4 regions of the Mesorhizobium sp. WSM4307 genome follow, and region 2 is predicted to be linked to each of the others. Evidence: riboswitches for the same ligand, from Rfam matches in the RefSeq annotation. Region 2 holds a riboswitch; each other region holds the start of a gene.
What was found. A riboswitch is a leader RNA that binds a small molecule or an ion and turns the genes downstream of it on or off. The one in region 2 is predicted to bind thiamine pyrophosphate.
Positions count from the first base shown of each region.

Region 1: it holds a riboswitch for thiamine pyrophosphate, as region 2 does, so the genes downstream of both, thiB (thiamine ABC transporter substrate binding subunit) here and thiC (phosphomethylpyrimidine synthase ThiC) in region 2, are expected to answer to the same signal.
Region 3: it holds a riboswitch for thiamine pyrophosphate, as region 2 does, so the genes downstream of both, thiC (phosphomethylpyrimidine synthase ThiC) here and thiC (phosphomethylpyrimidine synthase ThiC) in region 2, are expected to answer to the same signal.
Region 4: it holds a riboswitch for thiamine pyrophosphate, as region 2 does, so the genes downstream of both, FJV83_RS10230 (YkoF family thiamine/hydroxymethylpyrimidine-binding protein) here and thiC (phosphomethylpyrimidine synthase ThiC) in region 2, are expected to answer to the same signal.

Region 1 covers NZ_VFTB01000017.1:124,017-129,319, reverse strand. Annotated here, with positions in the region: gene thiQ (thiamine ABC transporter ATP-binding protein) at 1-723, opposite strand, end outside; gene thiP (thiamine/thiamine pyrophosphate ABC transporter permease) at 716-2,332, opposite strand; gene thiB (thiamine ABC transporter substrate binding subunit) at 2,579-3,577, opposite strand; TPP riboswitch at 3,621-3,735, opposite strand; gene FJV83_RS32500 (thiamine diphosphokinase) at 3,824-4,468, shown strand; gene FJV83_RS32495 (ABC-F family ATP-binding cassette domain-containing protein) at 4,470-5,303, shown strand, end outside.
Region 2 covers NZ_VFTB01000007.1:60,474-65,776, reverse strand. Annotated here, with positions in the region: gene FJV83_RS17895 (MFS transporter) at 1-1,139, shown strand, start outside; gene queC (7-cyano-7-deazaguanine synthase QueC) at 1,452-2,150, shown strand; gene queD (6-carboxytetrahydropterin synthase QueD) at 2,150-2,506, shown strand; gene queE (7-carboxy-7-deazaguanine synthase QueE) at 2,503-3,240, shown strand; TPP riboswitch at 3,483-3,599, shown strand; gene thiC (phosphomethylpyrimidine synthase ThiC) at 3,703-5,303, shown strand, end outside.
Region 3 covers NZ_VFTB01000026.1:3,312-8,614, forward strand. Annotated here, with positions in the region: gene FJV83_RS35785 (hypothetical protein) at 1-104, opposite strand, end outside; gene FJV83_RS35790 (metallophosphoesterase) at 107-1,444, opposite strand; gene FJV83_RS35795 (hypothetical protein) at 1,936-2,199, shown strand; TPP riboswitch at 2,517-2,633, shown strand; gene thiC (phosphomethylpyrimidine synthase ThiC) at 2,737-4,572, shown strand; gene thiO (glycine oxidase ThiO) at 4,569-5,303, shown strand, end outside.
Region 4 covers NZ_VFTB01000004.1:30,565-35,867, reverse strand. Annotated here, with positions in the region: gene FJV83_RS10245 (ABC transporter substrate-binding protein) at 1-885, opposite strand, end outside; gene FJV83_RS10240 (ABC transporter ATP-binding protein) at 878-1,645, opposite strand; gene FJV83_RS10235 (ABC transporter permease) at 1,642-2,460, opposite strand; gene FJV83_RS10230 (YkoF family thiamine/hydroxymethylpyrimidine-binding protein) at 2,504-3,112, opposite strand; TPP riboswitch at 3,103-3,216, opposite strand; gene FJV83_RS10225 (hypothetical protein) at 3,211-3,528, shown strand; gene msrA (peptide-methionine (S)-S-oxide reductase MsrA) at 3,608-4,126, opposite strand; gene FJV83_RS10215 (glycosyltransferase family 39 protein) at 4,301-5,303, opposite strand, start outside.

The DNA of each region.
Region 1 (5,303 bases), on a different contig from region 2:
GATATAGCGCCGGAACGCCTCCGGACCAGCCCCGGCAAAGAAATCGTCCGCGCTGCCGGTGGCGGCAACGGCGCCATCGTCCAGAAACACCACATTCTGGCCGATGCGGCGGGCGTCCTGTGGCTGGTGCGTGACGAACAGCACCGTCATGCAGCGCTCCGCATGCACACCGGCAACCAGGTCGAGCATATCGTCACGCAAGGCGGGCCCGAGCGAAGCGAAGGGCTCGTCGAGCAGCAGCACCGGGCGATCGCGCACCAGCACGCGCGCCAGGGCGACGCGCTGGCGCTCGCCGCCGGAGAGTTCGCGCGGCAGCCGCTTGTCCTTGCCGCCAAGGCCTGTGCGTTCCAATGCCTCGGCAATGGCGGTTCGATCGGCTTCGGTCAGCCGCAGCGATGGCGAGCGGCCGAGCCCGACATTCTGCTCGACGGAGAGATGCGCAAAAAGGTTGTTTTCCTGAAACACCATCGACACCGGCCGCGCAGCCGGAGGATCGGCGCCGACATCGACACCGCCGATCACCACACGGCCTGACCGCGGCGTCTCGAAGCCGGCGACGAGGTTGAGCAGGGTCGACTTGCCCGAACCGCTCGGCCCCATGATGGCGGTGATTTCCGCCGCCGCGAAGGCGACATCGAAGGTGAGCGGCACCTCGCCATAGCTGAACGAGACCTTGTCCAGCCGCACCGGAACACCCTTCCCTCTCATCGCCCCGTCAGACATTGCAGACCTTGTCTCTTCCCAGCCAGTCCGCCGCCAGCACCAGGGCGAGGCAAACGAGGCCAAGCAACAGCGCCAGGCCGGCGGCGTCCTCGGTGCGGTAGCTGCCCATGCGCGCCAGGAGAAGGTAAGGCAAGGTCTGCACGGAATCACTGCCGAACAGTGCGATGACGCCGAGATCGCCGAGCGACAGCGCCATGGCGAAGGCGAAGGCGGTGGCGAGCGGCCGCCGCAATGACGGCCAGTCGACCAGCCGCAGCCTCGCCCAGCCGGAAATGCCGAGCTGCGCGCAGAGCCGTTCGTGGCGCTCGCTCGCCGCGTCATAGGCGGGACGGACGGCCCGCAGCGCGAAAGGCATCGCCATGACAGCGTTGACGGTGACGACCATGACCGGGGCGATGGCAAAGACATCGCCGGCATGGCGCAGCAGGAGGAACCAGCCGGCTCCGATGACGATCGGCGGCACGACCAGCACAAAACCGGCACCGGTATCCGTGGCATGTTCCAGCAGTGTTCGTGGACCGGCGCGGCGGTTCAACGCGAGTGCCCGCCGCGCCATGGTCAGCGCCAGCGACAGCATCACCGAAAGCAGCGCCGACAGGAAAGCCAGCACCGCACTGGTCAGCGTCGCCTGCCGGACTGTGGCCTCGCCGGCGAGCCGGCCGAGATCGGCGCCCAAGCCTGCCGAGACGGTCGCGGCCATCGGTCCGACAACGAACAGCAGCGCCAGCACGATGAGCACGGCGTTGAGTGACGCCTCCGTCGTATTGACGGAGAGATAACGGCGCGCCGCCACCGGCAGGTTGGTGTCGCCGACGACATTGGCGCCAAGCCGCGTCAATGCCAGCACCATGACAAAGGTCAGCGCGATCTGCAGCAAGGTCAGGGCGACCGCCCGCGCCGGGTCGAAATCGAAGCGCAGTGCCTGGTAGATGCCGACCTCCAGCGTCGTCGCGGCCGGGCCGCCGCCGAGCGTCAACACGATGGTGAAGGAGGTGATGCAGAGCATGAAGACCAGCCCGGCGACACCCGGCAGAGCGGCGCGCAGCGTCGGCCATTCGATCAGCCGGAAGGCCGGCCGCGCCGCCATGCCGAGCTGGCTTGCCAGCCGCCACTGGTCGGCGGGAATCGTCTGCAGCGCCTCGAGGAACAGGCGGGTCGCTAACGGCAGATTGAAGAAGACGTGGGCCACGAGAATGCCGGACAAGCCATAGATCCCTGGCCAACCCTGGCCGCCGACGGCGCTGAACAGGCCGGCGAAATAGCCGGCACGGCCGTACAGCGCCAGTATGCCGAGCGCCGCGACGATCGCCGGCAGTGCCAGCGGCACGGCGAAGAGCTGCAGGATGAAGGCGCGGCCGAAGAAACGCGGATGCCGCGACAGGGCGCGCGCCACGAACAGCGCCGGGATGACCGAAAACAGGGTCGAGAGGGTGGCCTGCCAGAGTGTGAAGCGCACGACGCGAAGCAGATAAGGATCGAAGGCCGCCCAGGCTCCCGAGAAATCATGGGCGCCTTCGACAAGCAGACCCGCGAATGCGCCGCCGATCAGCAGCGTGATCGCGCCGAGCGCAATGATGCCAGCGCTGACGCGGGGATCAGCGCGTTGCACGATCGACCGCCAGTCTCCGCATAGCGACACTTATAGAAGGTTGCGTTCCTTGGCGCCCCCCTCTGTCCTGCCGGACATCTCCCCCACAAGGGGGGAGATTGGCTGTTTCAGCGCCTCGCTCATACCTATAGCGTCGGCGATTGGCGAAATCACCGATAGCATTCGATCTCCCCCCTTGTGGGGGAGATGTCCGGCAGGACAGAGGGGGGCGCCGTAGAGCACTCATCTTTCGATCATATGGCCAAACTATTTGCTCATCACCGCCAGCCATTCATCCACCCAGGCCTTGCGGTTGGCGGCGACCTCCTCGGGGCTGAACAGCAGGGTCTTGGCCGGCTTGACCAGTTTGTCGAAGGCCGGGTTGAGCGGCTTGTCGGTCTTGCCTGCCGGGAACATCCAGTTGGTCTCGGGAATGGCATCCTGGAATTTCGGCCCGGTCATAAAGGCGATGAATTTTGCAGCCAGCGGGTTCTTGGCTCCGGTCGTGGTGATGCCGGCGACCTCGATCTGCAGATATTCGCCTTCCTCGAAGGAAGCGGCCTGGTAGCGCTCCGTGTTCTCGGCGACCATGTGATAGGCCGGCGAGGTCGTGTAGGACAGCACCATCGGCGCCTCGCCCTTGGTGAACAGGCCATAGGCCTCGCTCCAGCCCGGCGTCACGGTCAGCACCTTCGTCTTGAGCTTGGCCCAGGCTTCCGGCGCCTTGTCGCCATAGACCGACTTCACCCACAACAGCAGGCCGAGACCCGGCGTCGAGGTGCGCGGATCCTGGATGACGATCTTGTCGTCGGCACTGCCTTCGACCAGTTCCTTCAGGCTCTTCGGCGGCGTTTTCAGTTTTTCGGTGTCATAGACGACGGCGAAGTAGCCGTAGTCGAAGGGAACAAAAGTATCGTCGCTCCAGCCACCCGGCACGTTGACATCGGAGACCGCGCCATGCGGGGCAAACAACCCGCTAGCCTTGGCATCGGCGGTGAGATTGGTGTCGAGGCCGAGCACGATATCGGCCTTGGTCGACGCGCCTTCGAGCTTGACGCGGTTCAGCAGGGCCACACCATCGGCGACCGAGACGAACTCGACGTCGCAGCCGCATTCGGCCTCGAATTCCTTCTTCACCACCGGGCCTGGGCCCCAGTCGGCGGTGAAGCTCTCATAGGTGTAGACGGTGAGCTTGTCCTTGGCCAAGGCCGGCCCGGACAGCGCCACGGCCATGGTCGAGACAAGAGCGTATAAAAGCGTGCGCATCGGCGCCTCCTTCGTTCGAATTGAAAGGAATTGAGGCGTCGGACTATCCGAAACGTCTAATCCCTCCGCCGGTACAAACCGGATCAGGTTCAGCGGGTTGGCGAGACTGCCTCTCAGCCGGTCCGCGAAGATCGCGTCCGGCACCCCGTTAGAGCGTTTTGACACATAGGCCGGGTCGGGGAACCGCGCAAGTGGCAGTTTGCCGGCCTTCCGTTTCCGCTGCCGGGCTGGTACAGGCCACCAGATATGAGCACATTCACCATTCTGCTTGGCGGCGATCTCATCCGCACGCCCCGGCTCGACCGCCAGGTCGGAGGCTCGCGCGTCATTGCCGCCGACGCCGGCATCGGCCATGCGCGGCTGCTGGGCCTGATCCCGGAACTGTGGGTCGGCGATTTCGATTCCGTGCCGGCCGACCTGCCTGACGATCTCGCCGCGGTGCCCCGCCAGACCTTCCCGCGAGAGAAGGACAAGACCGACGGTGAACTGGCTATTGCCGCAGCCATCGAGCGTGGCGCGACCAGCCTGGTGCTGGCGGGCGCGTTCGGCGGCAAGCGCGCCGACCACGCTTTCCTGCATCTGGCGCTCGCCCTGCGCCTGGCCGAGGCCGGAATGGAGGTGCTGTTGACCAGCGGCGCCCAGGAAGGCGTACCCTTGGCGTTGGGAACGGCTGGCTTCGACTATGCCGACGGCACGCTGTTTTCGATCCTCGGCTTTTCCGAGCTTGTCGGCCTGACCGTCACTGGCGCCAAATGGCCGCTCGACCAGGTCGAGGTGGCCTTCGGTTCGTCGCTGACCATTTCCAACGAGGTCAAGGGCCGCCTCGAAATCGCGCTCGGCCACGGCCGCGCGCTGCTGCTCGCGCATCCGTATCCACTACCTGAAAGCTGACATGGCCCCGCCCCTTCTCAATCTCGACGGGATAAAACTGACCTTTGGCGGCACACCGCTGCTCGACGGCGCTGCCTTGACCGCTTCGGCTGGTGACAAGATCGCGCTGGTCGGCCGCAACGGGTCCGGCAAGTCGACGCTGCTCAAGATCGCCGCCGGCCTGATCGAGCCGCAGGATGGCGAGGTGTTCCGCCAGCCCTCGGCAACCGTCCGCTATCTGCCGCAGATGCCCGACATGGAAGGTTTCGCCACCGTGCGCGCCTATGTCGAGGCGGGGCTTGGGCCAGCCGACGATCCTTATCGCGCCTCCTATCTGATGGAGCATCTTGGTCTCACCGGCGAGGAACGGCCGGGCGATCTCTCAGGCGGCGAGGCCAGACGCGCAGCCCTGGCCCGTGTCATGGCGCCGGAGCCTAATATTCTGTTGCTTGACGAGCCGACCAACCATCTTGACCTGTCGGTCATCGAATGGCTGGAAGAAGAGCTCGTGCGCACCTCCTCGGCGCTCATCGTCATCTCGCACGACCGCCGTTTCCTTGAGCGCGTGTCGCGCGCCACCGTCTGGCTGGACCGTGGCCAGACCCGCAGGCTGGACAAGGGCTTTGGCCATTTCGAGGAATGGCGCGACCAGGTGCTGGAAGAGGAAGAGCGCGAGCAGCACAAGCTTGGCCGCCAGATCGTGCGCGAGGAGCACTGGCTGCGCTATGGCGTGACCGCACGCCGCAAGCGCAACATGCGCCGCTTGGGCGAGCTGCAGACCATGCGCCAGCGTTTCCGCGGCCATGGCGGCGCCGAAGGCACCGCGACCATGGTGGCGAGCGACGCCGCCGAATCC
Region 2 (5,303 bases):
GCATCGTGGTTGCCTCGTTCGGGCTTATGGCGGCCTTCTGTGTGACCACCCTCACCTATTTGGTACCCCTGGCCACCATATGGCGCTGCAAGTGGAAGGTTCGCTCCTCACCTCTTCCACGCGAGTCGATGAGGACGGCCATCTATGATGGGCTGCGGTTCACGGCGATGTCATCGGAAATCAAGGCGGCGATCGCTCGTGGAACCCTCTTTGGTCTGGCGAGCATCGCCATACTCGCGCTGCTGCCGCTGGTTGTCCGCGATCATTTGGGCGGAGGACCGCTCGCCTATGGCACGCTCATGGCCGGCTTCGGAACGGGCGCCGTCTTTGCCGGCCTCTCCAACGGCACATTCAGACGGAGCTTATCGCAGGAACGGTTGATGAGGCTCGCGTGCGTCGCCTGCGCGGCGTGCTCTCTTTCCCTTGCACTGACCTCTTCCATTGCGGTGGCGGCACTTGCGCTCGCCCTGGGCGGCGCGGGCTGGGTCACCGCCTGGTCCGGGGTTGGTGTGAGCGTGCAGCTGGCGAGCCCGCGCTGGGTCGTGGGGCGCACCATCTCGATCTATTATGCATTAATCGATGGCGGCATCGCGGCCGGCAGCTGGGTATGGGGCACGGTTTCCCAGAACCATTCGCTGACTTTGGCACTGGAGGGCTCCGCTGGTGCTCTGCTGCTGGTTGCCGCCGCGGGAGTCCTGTTTCCCCTTCGCGAGCGCCGCGAGTCCGAGCCCGATCCTTTGGACGAATTCGACGCCCCGGCTGTCGCTCTCAATTTGAAGCCGAGAAGCGGCCCGATCGTGGTCAAGGTCAAATATCTGATAGCCGAGAAGAATCTCGAGGCCTTCCTCGACCTCATGCGGCAGCGGCGTCATGTCCACAGCCGCGTCGGTGCGCGGAACTGGACCCTTCAGCGCAACCTGCAGAAGCCCATCCAATGGACAGAAACGTTCCGTACGCCGACCTGGACGGACTATCTTCGCTTAAACCATCGTCTCACGGAAGTAGACAAGGAACTGGACGAGCGTATCTTCCAGTTGCATGGGGGAGAGGAAGCGCCTCAAATGACGCTTTCGATTGAGCGGCCGACAAGCTCGGCCCGCAAACCCTATCAGTCAATCCTTCACCTTCCCCGTCATTGAAGCGAGACTGCCGAGGACCTTTTCCGTCCGTCGATCACACTCGCCGCATGGATCGCTTCCGGTCTGTGGAGTCGGGCGCGCGTTTGCGGCGGGACCATATTGCCGAGGAGGTCGGGGCCAGTCGCGTTCAGGTGCGAGCTCTTTTCGCCGCCTGCGCGTCAAATTGCGTGCAAGTCGTGTTGGGCCCCTGGCACCAGGGTGCGTGCGCCTCAATTGCGTCCACCCCATTCACAAAAGCGGCTCCGTGGAGTACTGGGCACGCAGAGAAATCTCCGGTCGCAGCCTTACCCGGTCAAAACAAGGAATCAAACCATGAATGCCCTCGTCATCTGCTCCGGCGGATTGGACTCTGTTTCGCTCGCTCACAAGGTGGCGACCGAACAGAAACTCATTGGCCTGCTTTCGTTCGATTACGGCCAGAGGCACAAAAAGGAACTTGGCTTTGCCTCTATCTGCGCCAAACGGCTGGGTGTTCGGCACCAGATCGTCGATATCCGCGATGTCGGCCGGAACCTGAGCGGCTCGGCGCTGACTGATAGTGTGGACGTGCCCGACGGGCACTATGCCGAAGACTCCATGAGGATCACGGTGGTGCCGAACAGGAACGCCATCATGCTGGCTATTGCCTTCGGGGTTGCCGCCGCGCAGAAGGCCGATGCGGTGGCCACTGCCGTCCACGGCGGAGATCATTTCATCTATCCCGATTGCCGGCCCGCTTTTATCGATGCCTTTCAGACGATGCAAAACCATGCGCTCGCAGGCTACGCCGATATCCGCCTTTACGCTCCCTATGTGAATATGTCGAAGGCCGACATCGTCAGCGAGGGGACAAAGTACGCCACACCGTTCGAAGCGACGTGGTCCTGCTACAAGGGCGGCGCACGTCATTGCGGTCGCTGCGGGACATGCATCGAACGGCGTGAGGCATTCGACCTGGCCGGCATTGCCGACCCGACAGATTATGAGGACGCGGACTTCTGGCACCACGCTATCCAGACAAGGAGCGCGTGATGTTCCGCATTACCAAAGAGTTCCATTTCTCGGCCTCACATCAGCTCACCTCCTTGCCACCCGATCATCAGTGCGCGCGCCTACACGGCCACAATTACATCGTCGTAGTGGAGCTTTCAGGTGGCGAACTGGACGAACATGGCTTTGTGCGCGACTACCAAGACGTGGCGGCGCTCAAGCACTACATCGATGGGACGTTCGACCATCGGCATCTTAACGACGTCCTGGGGCATGACCGTGTCACGGCGGAATGTCTGGCCAGGCACTTCTACGACTGGTGCAAAGTGCGGCTCCCACAAACCTCCGCCGTGCGGGTGAGCGAGACGCCGAAAACCTGGGCGGAATACCGGCCATGACTTACGCAATGCAGCCCGGAATCCGCGTGAGCGAGATTTTTGGGCCGACCATTCAGGGCGAAGGCATGCTGATCGGCTTGCCCACGGTGTTCGTAAGAACAGGCGGGTGCGATTATCGCTGTTCCTGGTGCGACAGCCTGCATGCGGTAGACAGTCGCTTCCGCCATGATTGGGAGATGATGTCAACCGGTGCAGTCTGGCAAAAGGTCATTGCGCTTTCCGGCGGTCAGCCCGTGATGGTGTCGCTGTCGGGCGGCAATCCGGCCATTCAACCGCTTGGCGCGCTGATCGACCACGGGCATAGTGAGGGCTACCGCTTTGCATTGGAAACCCAAGGCTCGGTGCCTAAGGAATGGTTCGCGGATCTCGACGTGCTGGTGCTCAGCCCCAAGCCACCCTCAAGCGAAATGACGACAGATTGGGCCGCGTTCGACACCTGCGTCGAGGCGGCGCTGGATAAGCCGCGGATGGCGCTCAAGCTCGTCGTCTTCGACGATGACGACTATGCCTATGCCAAAGACGCCGCGGCGCGCTATCCGCAACTACCCGTCTATCTGCAGCCTGGCAATCACACGCCGCCGCGTCCCGGTAACGAAGACGCGTTGATCGACATGGCCGGTGTGATGAAACGCATGGAATGGCTGGTCGAAAAGGTGACCCGTGACAGGTGGTTCGAGGCTCGTGTACTGCCGCAACTTCATGTTCTGCTTTGGGGAAACAAACGGGGCGTCTAGCCCACGCGGCCGATGACGTAAGACGGACATCCAGTTGTCGGCAGCAACGTCGGTCCAAGAAAGCCCGAAAATGCCGTGCTGGAAAAGGTTTCGAATCCGCATGCCTGTCGTGGGTGCTTCGCGCTCCTCTAGGCGTGACTTGCTCTCGACACGTGCGCGCGCTTCCCCAGGGTTGATTGGTCGCCGATCGCCGCCTCGGGCCGAATGCGCTTGACAAGATAGCGCAGGCCCGTTCAACCTAGGGCATTCACCAGGGGAGTCCCGGCAAGGGGCTGAGATACTGCTGGCTTTCGCGGCGCAGTGACCCGTTGAACCTGATCCAGTTCATACTGGCGTAGGGACGGTGCAAGCGCTTTGCGGGAGTTTACGCCCGAGGTCCTGTTTCGGCAGGTCGAGCAAAGCGTCTTTTCATCCTTCCGGCACAGAACTGGGTCTCCAATGCATGAGCAAAGGAGCCTCACGATGAATGCCCTCACCCCCGCCGTGTCGACGGGACCACTGCCCGCCTCGCGGAAAATCCACAAGCCCGGCGTCCTCTACCCGCAGATCAGGGTGCCGATGCGCGAGATTTCCGTCCATCCGACGGCCGGCGAACCGCCCGTCACCGTCTACGATCCGTCCGGCCCCTACACCGATCCATCAGTCGAAACCAGCATCGAAAAAGGCCTTGCCCGGCTTCGCCACGAATGGGTCACGGCGCGTGGCGATGTCGAAGCCTATGACGGCCGCCACGTCCGGCCGGAAGACAATGGATTCGCCACCGGCGAGCGCCTGACACCGGAATTTCCGATACGCAATCGGCCGCTCAAGGCCAAGCAGGGCAAGGCGGTGACCCAACTTGCCTATGCGCGCGCCGGCATCATCACGCCAGAAATGGAGTTCGTAGCCATCCGCGAGAATCTCGGCCGCGAGGTGATGCGCGGCAAGCTGCAACGCGACGGCGAAGCCTTCGGCGCGGCGATCCCAGATTTCGTCACACCCGAATTCGTGCGCGACGAGGTGGCGCGCGGACGCGCAATCATTCCCGCCAACATCAATCATCCCGAGAGCGAGCCGATGATCATCGGTCGCAATTTTCTGGTCAAGATCAACGCCAACATCGGCAACTCGGCTGTCACATCATCGATGGCCGAAGAGGTCGAAAAAATGGTCTGGGCGATCCGCTGGGGCGCGGACACGGTGATGGACCTGTCGACCGGCCGCAACATCCACAACATCCGCGACTGGATCGTGCGCAATGCGCCGGTGCCGATCGGTACGGTGCCGCTCTATCAGGCGCTGGAAAAGGTCAACGGCATCGCCGAGGACCTGAACTGGGAGGTCTACCGCGACACGCTGATCGAGCAGGCCGAGCAAGGCGTCGACTATTTCACCATCCACGCCGGCGTGCGGCTGCACTACATACCGCTGACCGTCGACCGGGTCACGGGCATCGTCTCGCGCGGCGGCTCGATCATGGCCAAATGGTGCCTGCACCATCACCGGGAGAGCTTCCTCTACGAGCATTTCGAGGAGATCTGCGACATCGCCAGAGCCTATGACGTCTCCTTCTCGCTCGGCGACGGCCTTCGTCCCGGTTCAATCGCCGATGCGAACGACGCGGCGCAATTCGCCGAACTGGAAACACTTGGAGAACTCACCAAGATTGCCTGGGCAAAGGACTGCCAGGTGATGATCGAAGGCCCGGGCCATGTCCCCATGCACAAGATCAAGCAGAACATGGACAAGCAGCTCGCAGTGTGCGGCGAGGCGCCCTTCTATACGCTTGGACCGCTGACGACCGACATTGCGCCGGGCTATGACCACATCACCTCAGGCATCGGCGCTGCCATGATCGGCTGGTTCGGCACCGCAATGCTCTGCTATGTCACGCCCAAGGAACATCTTGGCCTTCCTGATCGCAACGATGTCAAGATTGGCGTGATCACCTACAAGATCGCCGCCCATGCCGCCGACCTGGCGAAGGGCCATCCGGCAGCAAAAGTCAGGGATGATGCCCTTTCCCGCGCGCGCTTCGAGTTCCGCTGGGAGGACCAGTTCAACCTGTCGCTCGATCCCGAAAC
Region 3 (5,303 bases), on a different contig from region 2:
AAGACCGGCTTGGCGGCGGCAGAAATCAACGCCGACTTCTGACTGAACCACAGTATCGGGCGGCTTTCGTACTCGATCCTGTTGGGGCCGAACGGATTCTCCATCGCTATTCGTCCCTTACCTTAATGCGCCAAGCCGAGTTTGCCTTGGTGAGGCCGTCTATCTCGATGAAGCGCGCCGCTTGGAGCATCAGAAGAGAGTCTTCCAGATCTAGCCCGAGCTCGGCGGAGGCAGCAATCTCAGTGATCTCGTCCCAGAAGAGTAACCCATTCCCGCGCCTGGTGGCATGGTCGCGCAGTCGGCGCAGCAGGTCAAACGTGTCGTTGTTCAGAAAGGCCTTGCCGTTGGACATGGTCGAAATAAAGCAATGTTCGCCTTCCATGACCGTCCCGTCGGCGACATTGGTGCGGTAGGGTATAAGTCGGATGCCGACGAGCTCTCCCTGATCGGTCGTGAAGAAGACGAGCTCATTGAAACCTGACTGTATCTCTGGTGCTGAGATGCAGATCAATTTGCCGTCCGGAAACCTTGGATCGTTGACGATCTCGACCGGATCAGCATGTATGTGTCCATGCAGGTAGACGATAGGCTTGTTGCCCTGCAGCAGCTGAGTTCTGACAAATCCGCTGTTGAGCATCTCCGCGTATGGCGTAATGCGCGGAGTCTTTTGTGGCAGCAGATTGTGATGGCCGATTATGATGCCGTAACGCATGTCGGGCTGCTGGAGCAATTCCTGTAGGCCTGCAAGCATCTCACGCGAGATGTATGGCGTGTCCATCTGACCGTAATACTCGTCGTCGGACGCCTCCTTGTCTGGATCGCTGGGAGGTGTCGCGGGCGAATGTCCCGAGATGTCCGGCGAGCCGAGATCTAGAGGCTCTGTAGAAGGACTGAGTGCCTCGAGACGATCACGAAGGAACGCGGGAAGGTTTTGAAGCTCCCAACTGCCTATCGCTGTGTTGACGAGGATGAAGTTTGCGCCTGCGGATCCTGTCGGAAGTCTGAAGTGCACGGGTTGGTCCACGGGAACGGTCTGCCAACCCAAGCGGGCGGCTAAACTCGCCATTTCGCTGAATTTCTCAGTCGGTCCAAGTTCGCGCGCGTCATCACGGTTCACATCGTGATTTCCCGGTACGAATATCAACGGAAGCGCCTTTGAACTGCGTCCCTGTGCGCGGCAGAGCAACGTGAAATGCTGGAATGCCGAAGCAATGAAGGTCTTGTCGCCACGGCTCGTGAAATCCCCCATGAAGGCGATCGAATCCAAGGGCTTCGAAGTCGTCAGCCGCCGAAGTTTCGTCAAGACGGCACGCAGCGAAGACGCGCGTAGCTTCTGCGTTATTTTCGGAGCGAACTTGCTATCCTTGGCATCGATGTTGCTAGAGGAAGGATGCCAGTCCGGATAGTGAATATCGCCTACTTGAAGGATTCGCACCCGCCGCATAACTCGCCCCCCTGCCGAGAGCCATAGACTAATCCGTTCGCTTTTGCCAAGCGCGAACGATCATCCGCAGTGTCCTTAACGAGGTAGCCTGCACTTTTCGAGAATTGCCACGGCGGCTATTTTTCGGCTGTGAAGCACACGAGACCCGTGACGTGAGACCCAGTTGCTCAATGCCCAGTTGCTCAATGAGCTTTCTTACGAATAAGGGAGAATTTCCGCGGCCGGACTATCTCTGAGCGAGCGTGCATGACTGCCAACGGAAGGTCTTGCACGCACCCTTGCGATCTTGAGCAATGGTCGCCATGACTTTCTTCTTGCAGGCTTTTGAGTGGCCCAGCCTGCGATCACCAGACCCCACCGATTCTAAAGAGCGTGGCAGATGGGATAGTCGAGGTTGCCCGTGCACAGTCACGCTCAGGGCTTGCGCCGCCCAGAGGACACGCTGAAAAGGCAGATTGGGGCGCAAGCACGCCATTCACGAGAGGTTCGACATGAAGACCATGCAAGAAAAAGACATTCCGGCATTCGTACAAGCAGTTGTGGACGCCGGCTGCAAAATTTGCGCGATTGGCAACTTGGGATACGTCTTTGGCGATGCTGATTTCACGCCAGCGCAACGGAGGGCCGTCGAGCCACAGCTGCGTAGGATTGCTGAAATCTACGGCGAACGCGATCATCTCATGAACGAGATAGCTGTATATCTGCGGTCGATCGGACGCCATGTCGAGGTTGAGCCGAAGACAGGTATTTCCTGATGGCCGTGATCGCGAGAAGCCGTCTTCCAACCTCTGAATCCTAAAGGAGGTGACCCCCAAGGCCGTTCGTCACCTTCGACCAGAATAACCACATCCGTGACCGCCTGAGCTACTTGGTCGATACGCGCACATGGCCAATACAGTTTCTCCATCCTTCACGAAGCGAATGAGGCTTTGGCCATTCAGCCCCGGTCTACGGGGCGTGACTTGTCCCCGATGCATGCGCGAGCTCTCCGCCCGGCTGGCCGCCGGTCGTCGCCACCGGCCGAAGGCGCCCGAATGCGCTTGACAAGATAGCGTCAGCCCGTTCAACCTAAGGCATTCACCAGGGGAGTCCCGGCAAGGGGCTGAGATACTGCTGGCTTTCGCGGCGCAGTGACCCGTTGAACCTGATCCAGTTCATACTGGCGTAGGGACGGTGCAAGCGCTTTGCGGGAGTTTACGCCCGAGGTCCTGTTGCAGCAGGTCTACAGAAGCGTCTTTTCATCCTTCCGGCACAGAACTGGGTCTCCAATGCATGAGCAAAGGAGCCTCACGATGAATGCCCTCACCCCCGCCGTATCGACGGGACCACTGCCCGCCTCGCGGAAAATCCACAAGCCCGGCGTCCTCTACCCGCAGATCAGGGTGCCGATGCGCGAGATTTCCGTCCATCCGACGGCCGGCGAACCGCCCGTCACCGTCTACGATCCGTCCGGCCCCTACACCGATCCATCAGTCGAAACCAGCATCGAAAAAGGCCTTGCCCGGCTTCGCCACGAATGGGTCACGGCGCGTGGCGATGTCGAAGCCTATGACGGCCGCCACGTCCGGCCGGAAGACAATGGATTCGCCACCGGCGAGCGCCTGACACCGGAATTTCCGATACGCAATCGGCCGCTCAAGGCCAAGCAGGGCAAGGCGGTGACCCAACTTGCCTATGCGCGCGCCGGCATCATCACGCCAGAAATGGAGTTCGTAGCCATCCGCGAGAATCTCGGCCGCGAGGTGATGCGCGGCAAGCTGCAACGCGACGGCGAAGCCTTCGGCGCGGCGATCCCAGATTTCGTCACACCCGAATTCGTGCGCGACGAGGTGGCGCGCGGGCGCGCAATCATTCCCGCCAACATCAATCATCCCGAGAGCGAGCCGATGATCATCGGTCGCAATTTTCTGGTCAAGATCAACGCCAACATCGGTAACTCGGCTGTCACATCGTCGATGGCCGAAGAGGTCGAAAAAATGGTCTGGGCTATCCGCTGGGGCGCGGACACGGTGATGGACCTGTCGACCGGCCGCAACATCCACAACATCCGCGACTGGATCGTGCGCAATGCGCCGGTGCCGATCGGTACGGTGCCGCTCTATCAGGCGCTGGAAAAGGTCAACGGCATCGCCGAGGATCTGAACTGGGAGGTCTACCGCGACACGCTGATCGAGCAGGCCGAGCAAGGCGTCGACTATTTCACCATCCACGCCGGCGTGCGGCTGCACTACATCCCGCTGACCGTCGACCGGGTCACGGGCATCGTCTCGCGCGGCGGCTCGATCATGGCCAAATGGTGCCTGCACCATCACCGGGAGAGCTTCCTCTACGAGCATTTCGAGGAGATCTGCGACATCGCCAGAGCCTATGACGTCTCCTTCTCGCTCGGCGACGGCCTTCGTCCCGGTTCAATCGCCGATGCGAACGACGCGGCGCAATTCGCCGAACTGGAAACACTTGGAGAACTCACCAAGATTGCCTGGGCAAAGGACTGCCAGGTGATGATCGAAGGCCCGGGCCATGTCCCCATGCACAAGATCAAGCAGAACATGGACAAGCAGCTCGCAGTGTGCGGTGAGGCGCCGTTCTACACGTTGGGGCCGCTGACGACCGACATCGCGCCGGGCTATGACCACATCACCTCAGGGATAGGTGCCGCCATGATAGGCTGGTTCGGCACCGCAATGCTTTGCTACGTCACGCCGAAAGAGCATCTCGGCCTTCCCGACCGCAACGACGTCAAGATTGGCGTGATCACCTACAAGATAGCCGCCCATGCAGCCGATCTGGCGAAGGGCCATCCGGCAGCGAAAACCAGGGATGATGCCCTTTCGCGCGCGCGCTTCGAGTTCCGCTGGGAGGACCAGTTCAACCTGTCGCTCGACCCCGAAACCGCACGGTCCTTCCACGACCAGACCTTGCCCAAGGAGGCGCACAAGCTGGCACATTTTTGTTCGATGTGCGGGCCGAAATTCTGCTCCATGCGCATTTCCCACGACATCCGTGCCGAGGCCCAGAAGGAAGGCATGGCGGCAATGGCGGCAAAATACCGGGAGGGCGGCGATCTCTACATGCAGGCGGACGAGACTGGCGTACCGGTCGTGCCAGAGGCTCCCAAACCATCATGAGGGTGCTCGTCAAAGGGGCCGGCGTTGCCGGCCTCACCGTCGCTTTCGAACTCGCCGCCCGCGGCGCGACGGTCACCGTCGCCGAGATGCGGCATGGCCTTGGTGGCAACGCGTCGTGGTTCGCCGGCGGCATGCTGGCGCCATGGTGCGAGCGCGAAAGCGCGGAGCAGCCGGTGCTGGATCTCGGACGCGATGCTGCCGACTGGTGGGATGCGGTGCTGTCGGGTCAGGTGACACGGGCCGGGACATTGGTCGTGGCCGCGCCGCGTGATGCCGGTGAGCTTGACCGGTTCGCCAGTCGCACGTCAGGGCATCGGCGCGTCGATGAAAACGAAATTGCGCTCCTGGAACCCGACCTCGCCGGCCGCTTCCGGCGTGGATTGCTCTTCCCCGACGAGGCTCACCTCGACCCACGCCCGGCGATGGCGGCACTTCATGACAAGCTTGCGACCATGGGTGTCAAATTCCACTTCGGCTGCGACGCCCGGCCTGTTTCGGGATTCGCCCGTCAGATAGACTGCATGGGAATGGCAGCGGCCGATGACAGGCTGCGCGGTGTTCGCGGCGAAATGCTGATCCTTCGCACGCCTGATGTCTCGCTGTCGCGGCCGGTCCGTTTGCTTCATCCACGCTTTCCGCTTTATGCCGTGCCGCGCACCGATCACCGTTTCATGATCGGAGCGACGATGATTGAAAGCCAGAGCGCCGGACCGGTGACGGCGCGTTCCATG
Region 4 (5,303 bases), on a different contig from region 2:
CGTGCCGATGGCGCCGTTCTTCGCGCGCAGATAATGCCCGTCGATCAGCGCCTTCAGCGACGCCTCGATCAACGCCGGATTGGTCAAGGCATCCTTGTTGGCGGCGATCAGCAGCGCTGCGGCTTCGGCTGGATGATCGACGGTGAACTGATAACCGCGCCCCGTTGCCTGAATAAAAGCCGACGCCAGTGCCGGGTTTGCTTCGAGATAGGCTTCGCTCGAGGAGATCAGCGTCGTATGCTCGTCGGGCACGCCGTAGTCGGCATAGACGAAGCTGCGCTGCTTGATGCCTTTGAGTTCGGCCTCGACGCCCTCCCAGGTCGAGACCTCGAGCGTGAAGTCGACAGAGCCATTGGCCAGCGCTTCATAGGCGGAAGTGCCGAGCGTCACCGTTTCGAAATTGCCCTTGCCGCCGTCGTGGCGGATGATGGTCGAGATCAGTGCGTTTTCCCAGGCGCTGCCGAAACCGCCATAGGTCAGGCCGTCAAGGTCCTTCGGACTTTTGATCTCGCTGCGCGCCGCATTGAAGACCACGCGGCCGGTCTCCGACTGCACCACGGCGTAGACGGCCTTCAAGTCGGCCCCGGCGGTCTTCTGGGTGAACAGGCTGATGGTGCCGTTGATGCCGAAATCGGCAACGCGGTTGGCGACGAGCGTGCCGGCGCCGGTATTACTGTAGGGCAAAATGTCGACCTCGAGGCCGGCCTCGCGGTAAAATCCCTTGTCGCGGGCGACGAACAGCCCGATGTGGTTGGTGTTGACAGTCCAGTCCAGCGCGACGGTGATTTTTTGCGTCGCGGCGAAGACACGGCTCGCTCCGGCGATCAGCGGAAGACCGCTGGCAAGGGTGAGCAGCAAAGCCTGCCGGCGTGTCAGATCAGTCATGGTCATGTCCTTTGGATGGTTGGGGGTTGAGCAAGATGTCGAGGATCTCGGCCTCGAGTGCGCCGGCCTGTTGCGCGGTGGCGCCGGTCGGATCGCGCGGACGCGGCAAGGGCACCGTGATCTCGCGCAACACACGGGCCGGGCGCGCCGACAGCACATAGATGCGGTCGGACAGGAACACCGCCTCGCGCACATCGTGGGTGATCAGCAGCGCCGTCCAGCGATGATGCCGCCACATCTGCTCGAGCCAGCGCTGCATGGCCGCGCGGGTCAGTGCGTCGAGCGCGCCAAACGGCTCGTCGAGCAAAAGCATGTCGCGCTCCTGCACCACGGTGCGCAAAAGCGCCGCGCGCTGGCGCATGCCGCCGGAAAGCTGTGCCGGAAAATGCCGCTCGAAGCCGGCGAGCCCGAACTCGGCAAGCAGCGGCGCGACCCGCGCACGCGCCGCCTGGCGTCCGACGCCTTGCACTTCCAGCCCGAGTGTCGTGTTGTCGAGGATGCGCCGCCACGGCATCAGGGCGTCGCGCTGCGGCATGAATGCGAAATGCCGGCCATGGTCGTCGAGCGGCGTGTCGTCGAACAACATCTCGCCTTCGCCATGCTCGGCACCCGTCAGAAGCTGGAACAGCGTCGACTTGCCGGCACCCGAAGGCCCAAGGATCGAGACGAATTCGCCGGCACCGACGCTGAGCGAAATGTCGGCGAGCACGTCGAGGCCGCCAAACGCCTTGCGCACATGCCGCAATTCGAGCCGGCTCATCGCCCCGGCCCCTTCCCTGCCGGCTGGCGGTCGATCCGTTCCCAGGGCATGGCGAGGCGCTGCAAGAGCGCCGTCAGCCCAAACAGGATCAGCGTGAGTGCGGCACTGACGCCGACCGCGGCCAGCACCAGATCGGGGCGGAAATTGTTCTTGGCGTTGAGCATGTAGATGCCTAGTCCCTTGGCCGCACCGGCATATTCGGCGAAGATGGCGCCGACCACGGCATAGGTGATGGATATCCGCAGGCCGGCGAAGAAATACGGCAGTGCCGAAGGCAGCCGCGCCAGCACGAAGACACGCCAGCACCCTGCCCCCATGGCGCGCAGCATCTGACCGATCTCCACCTCGGTCGCCTCGTAGCCCTGCACCAGAGCCACCAGCATCGGGAAGAAGGTGACCAGCGCCACCAGCATGATCTTTGGCGTCAAACCGAAGCCGAACCACAGCACCACCAGCGGCGCGATGGCCACCAGCGGCAAGGTCTGGCTGACGATGAAGACAGGAAACAGCGCCCGCCGCAGCGGCTGGAAGAAGTCGACCAGCATAGACAGCGCGAAAGCGGCGCCGAGCGAGCAGGCAAAGCCGATCAGCGTGGCGCGGATGGTGGGAATGGCGTTGTCGATCAGCGCCTCGCGATTGAGCATTGCCTGTTCGAAGACGCGCGACGGCGCCGGCAGGATCGTCGGTTTGATGCCGGAATAATTTGCGTAGAGTTCCCAGGCCACGAGCAGCAACCCGACCGACATCACGGCCGGTGCTGCCTTGGCGAAGAGACCCGCGAGCTGCCGCGGGCGGCTTGACGACGATGAGACCACGAGAGGATAACCTTGACGGCCGCGCGACGAAGGCGCGTTCTGTTCAGACAGCGGTGGGGCTGTTGGCGGAAACCGTGACGTCAAGGGTTACGTGGCCGGCGCCCGGCCCGAAGCGGCAGAAGGCTTCATTCAGCGCCGAAAAGATCGCGCCGGTATCGCCGCGCAGTTTGGTGCAGAAGTTCTTGGAGCGATCGTAGACGCCGGACCGTTTCAGGAAATCGATGCAGCCATAGATCTCATCCATGTGGTCGCCGGTGCCCATCACATAGAGCGAGAATTGCGCCGCCGCCGGCTGGCCGGTGGCAGCAGCATTGCGCACGGCGGTGATGGCGGCTTCCTTGCGCGGCCCGAGCGGCCCGACAGGCCCGCCAAACGCGTCGGAGCGGCAGATCGGATCGTCCGGCTCGCCGGGACAGCCGCGCGAAATGGCGGCCGACAGCACGCAATGCTTGCCGCTCCGCGCCGCCGCCACGAACAGGTCGCGCAGCGCCGGGAACAACACTTCGGGTGGCCCGACCAGCAAGGTCGAGATGTCGTCGGTCTCGATACGGAGCCTGTCCCGGTAGGGGTCGAGCGCGCCGAGCGCGCCCAAGATGACACCGACGAAATCGTCGGCCATGGGATAAAGGGAAATCTGTGCGCCTGAAAACATCGCCCGCCTCGCTCCGCTGGTATTACCCAGATCAGCTTCTAGGGTCTGTGGGCTTGCCGCCCCCGTCTCAGCCCCGACCGTACGGAGCACCCCTGTGGATGAGCGCGTTAAAGCACCATTCGAACGGAAGGGAAAGCCGTTTTTTCAGCGCACCGGGCCAAAAGCGTTGCACCAGCAACACCGCAAACGGCATGGATGGGTCCGGCGGCAGCGGCCGGTCAGTGACTGTAGACCCGAGCACGCCGGCTTCGCCCGATACGGTCGATCCGGCAATTACCAACAGCACGACCATCGCGCCGGGCGACATGAACTCCGATGCGGATCGCAATTGCCCGACCAATCCGCAAGGCGCGCAGTCCGATGCCAACGGCAACGCGACGGCCCCCACCGTGAACGACAACAACTGCGGCAAGTAAGTGATTGCCCAAACTGAAAAAGCCGCCGGACATCCAGCGGCTTTTCGATATCATTCCCAACGATGCGTTTGCCCAATCGTTAGGATGCGGCCTTCTCGCGAACCGGCAGCTTCCAGCCCGGCCTGACGAAGTGGCAGGTGTAGCCGTTTGGATATTTCTCCAGATAGTCCTGATGTTCGGGCTCGGCATCCCAGAAGGCACCGGCCGGCGCGACTTCCGTGACGACCTTGCCTGGCCACAGGCCGGAGGCATCGACATCGGCAATGGTATCTTCGGCGACGCGCTTCTGCTCGTCGCTCGTATAGTAGATCGCCGAACGGTAGCTCAACCCGACATCATTGCCCTGGCGGTTGCGCGTCGTCGGGTCGTGGATCTGGAAAAAGCGCTCCAGCAGCGTGCGATAGCTGATCACGGCCGGATCGAAATTGATCTCGATGGCTTCGGCATGGGTGCCGTGGTTGCGATAGGTGGCGTTGGGCACATCGCCGCCACTATAGCCGACGCGCGTGGAGATGACGCCGGGATAGCGCCGTATCAGATCCTGCATGCCCCAGAAACAGCCACCGGCAAGCACTGCGCGTTCGGTCGAAGTCGCCATGTCACGTCTCCTCAAAAAGCAATTCCAGCTCATGCGAGCGTTTCCCGCCCGGAATTGCGCAGATAAAATTGGATTTCCCAATAGATGGGCATTGTCGTCCGCTTCGTCCAGTCGCGTGGAAACAACGCGGCCATGAACGAACGATATCACGACGCGATCGGGGATCGAACCGTTTCAGTTGGGCGGATACTGGGTCGGGCTGTCGACGGCAAGCTGCGGATAGAGCGTGCCCGGCGGAATGGCAGCAAAGCTGATTGCCAAAGGCGGCGCCGTGCGCGACCAATTGAAAAGAACGGTCTTGACCGGGAGGTTGCCCAGCCATGTCCGCAACTGCGGCGGCACGCCATGTCCTCGCCAAACCATCAGCATGCCGTGGTCGCGCAAGCGCTGCCTGGTGATCCAGGGCGCCAACCGGGTGTCAAGATCGGTGAAGATCGACGGCTTGTCATAGGCATTGAGGCCAGCCAGCAAGGCCACCTGGGTATCGCCGCCGACAATGTCGAGCCGGCCGGGCGCCGCCGCGTGCCAGACCGCCTCGGCCTCGTCCGCGATCGGCTCCGCCGGCCAGCAGACGGCGTCCAAGCGCCCCCGCACATTGCAGCCCGTCCAGCGCAGCGCAGCATAGGCGCCCGACACGGTGACGATGCAGAGGAACGCGCAGATCGCCAGCCTTCGCATCTCGATGGCGCCGAGCCGGTGGCCGAGGAAGGCCAGCACCGTGACACCGACAAGATTGTACATCGGCGCGCCCCAGGACTCGCCGGTGCCAATGAACAACGAGGCCACCATGATCAGGGTCCCCGGGCCGAGCCCCATCCACACGAGATAGACCAGAATGCTGCGCTCGACGGGCACTTCGGGGGCGGGCGAGCGCCGCAGCAGGCCTGATATCGCCAGCACCAGAAGAAGGCCGGAGAGTCCGGCCATCTGGACACCTATGTAATAAAGGCGCGCCCGGTGTTCGGCCACCCATTGGTCGCGGGCGGCGAAATAGGTCAGCGGCAGGAAATCGATGCGGTAGAGCGCGATGGCCAGCGGTGTGGCAACGGCGAGAAAAACGGCAAGGCCAAGCCATGGCCAGGGCGTCGCCAGCCGGCTGCGCGCGCGTGCGTCGCGCAACAGCCAGAGCGCGCCGAAGGCAAGCAGCAGGCCGGTAGAGAACTTGGCATAGAGCCCG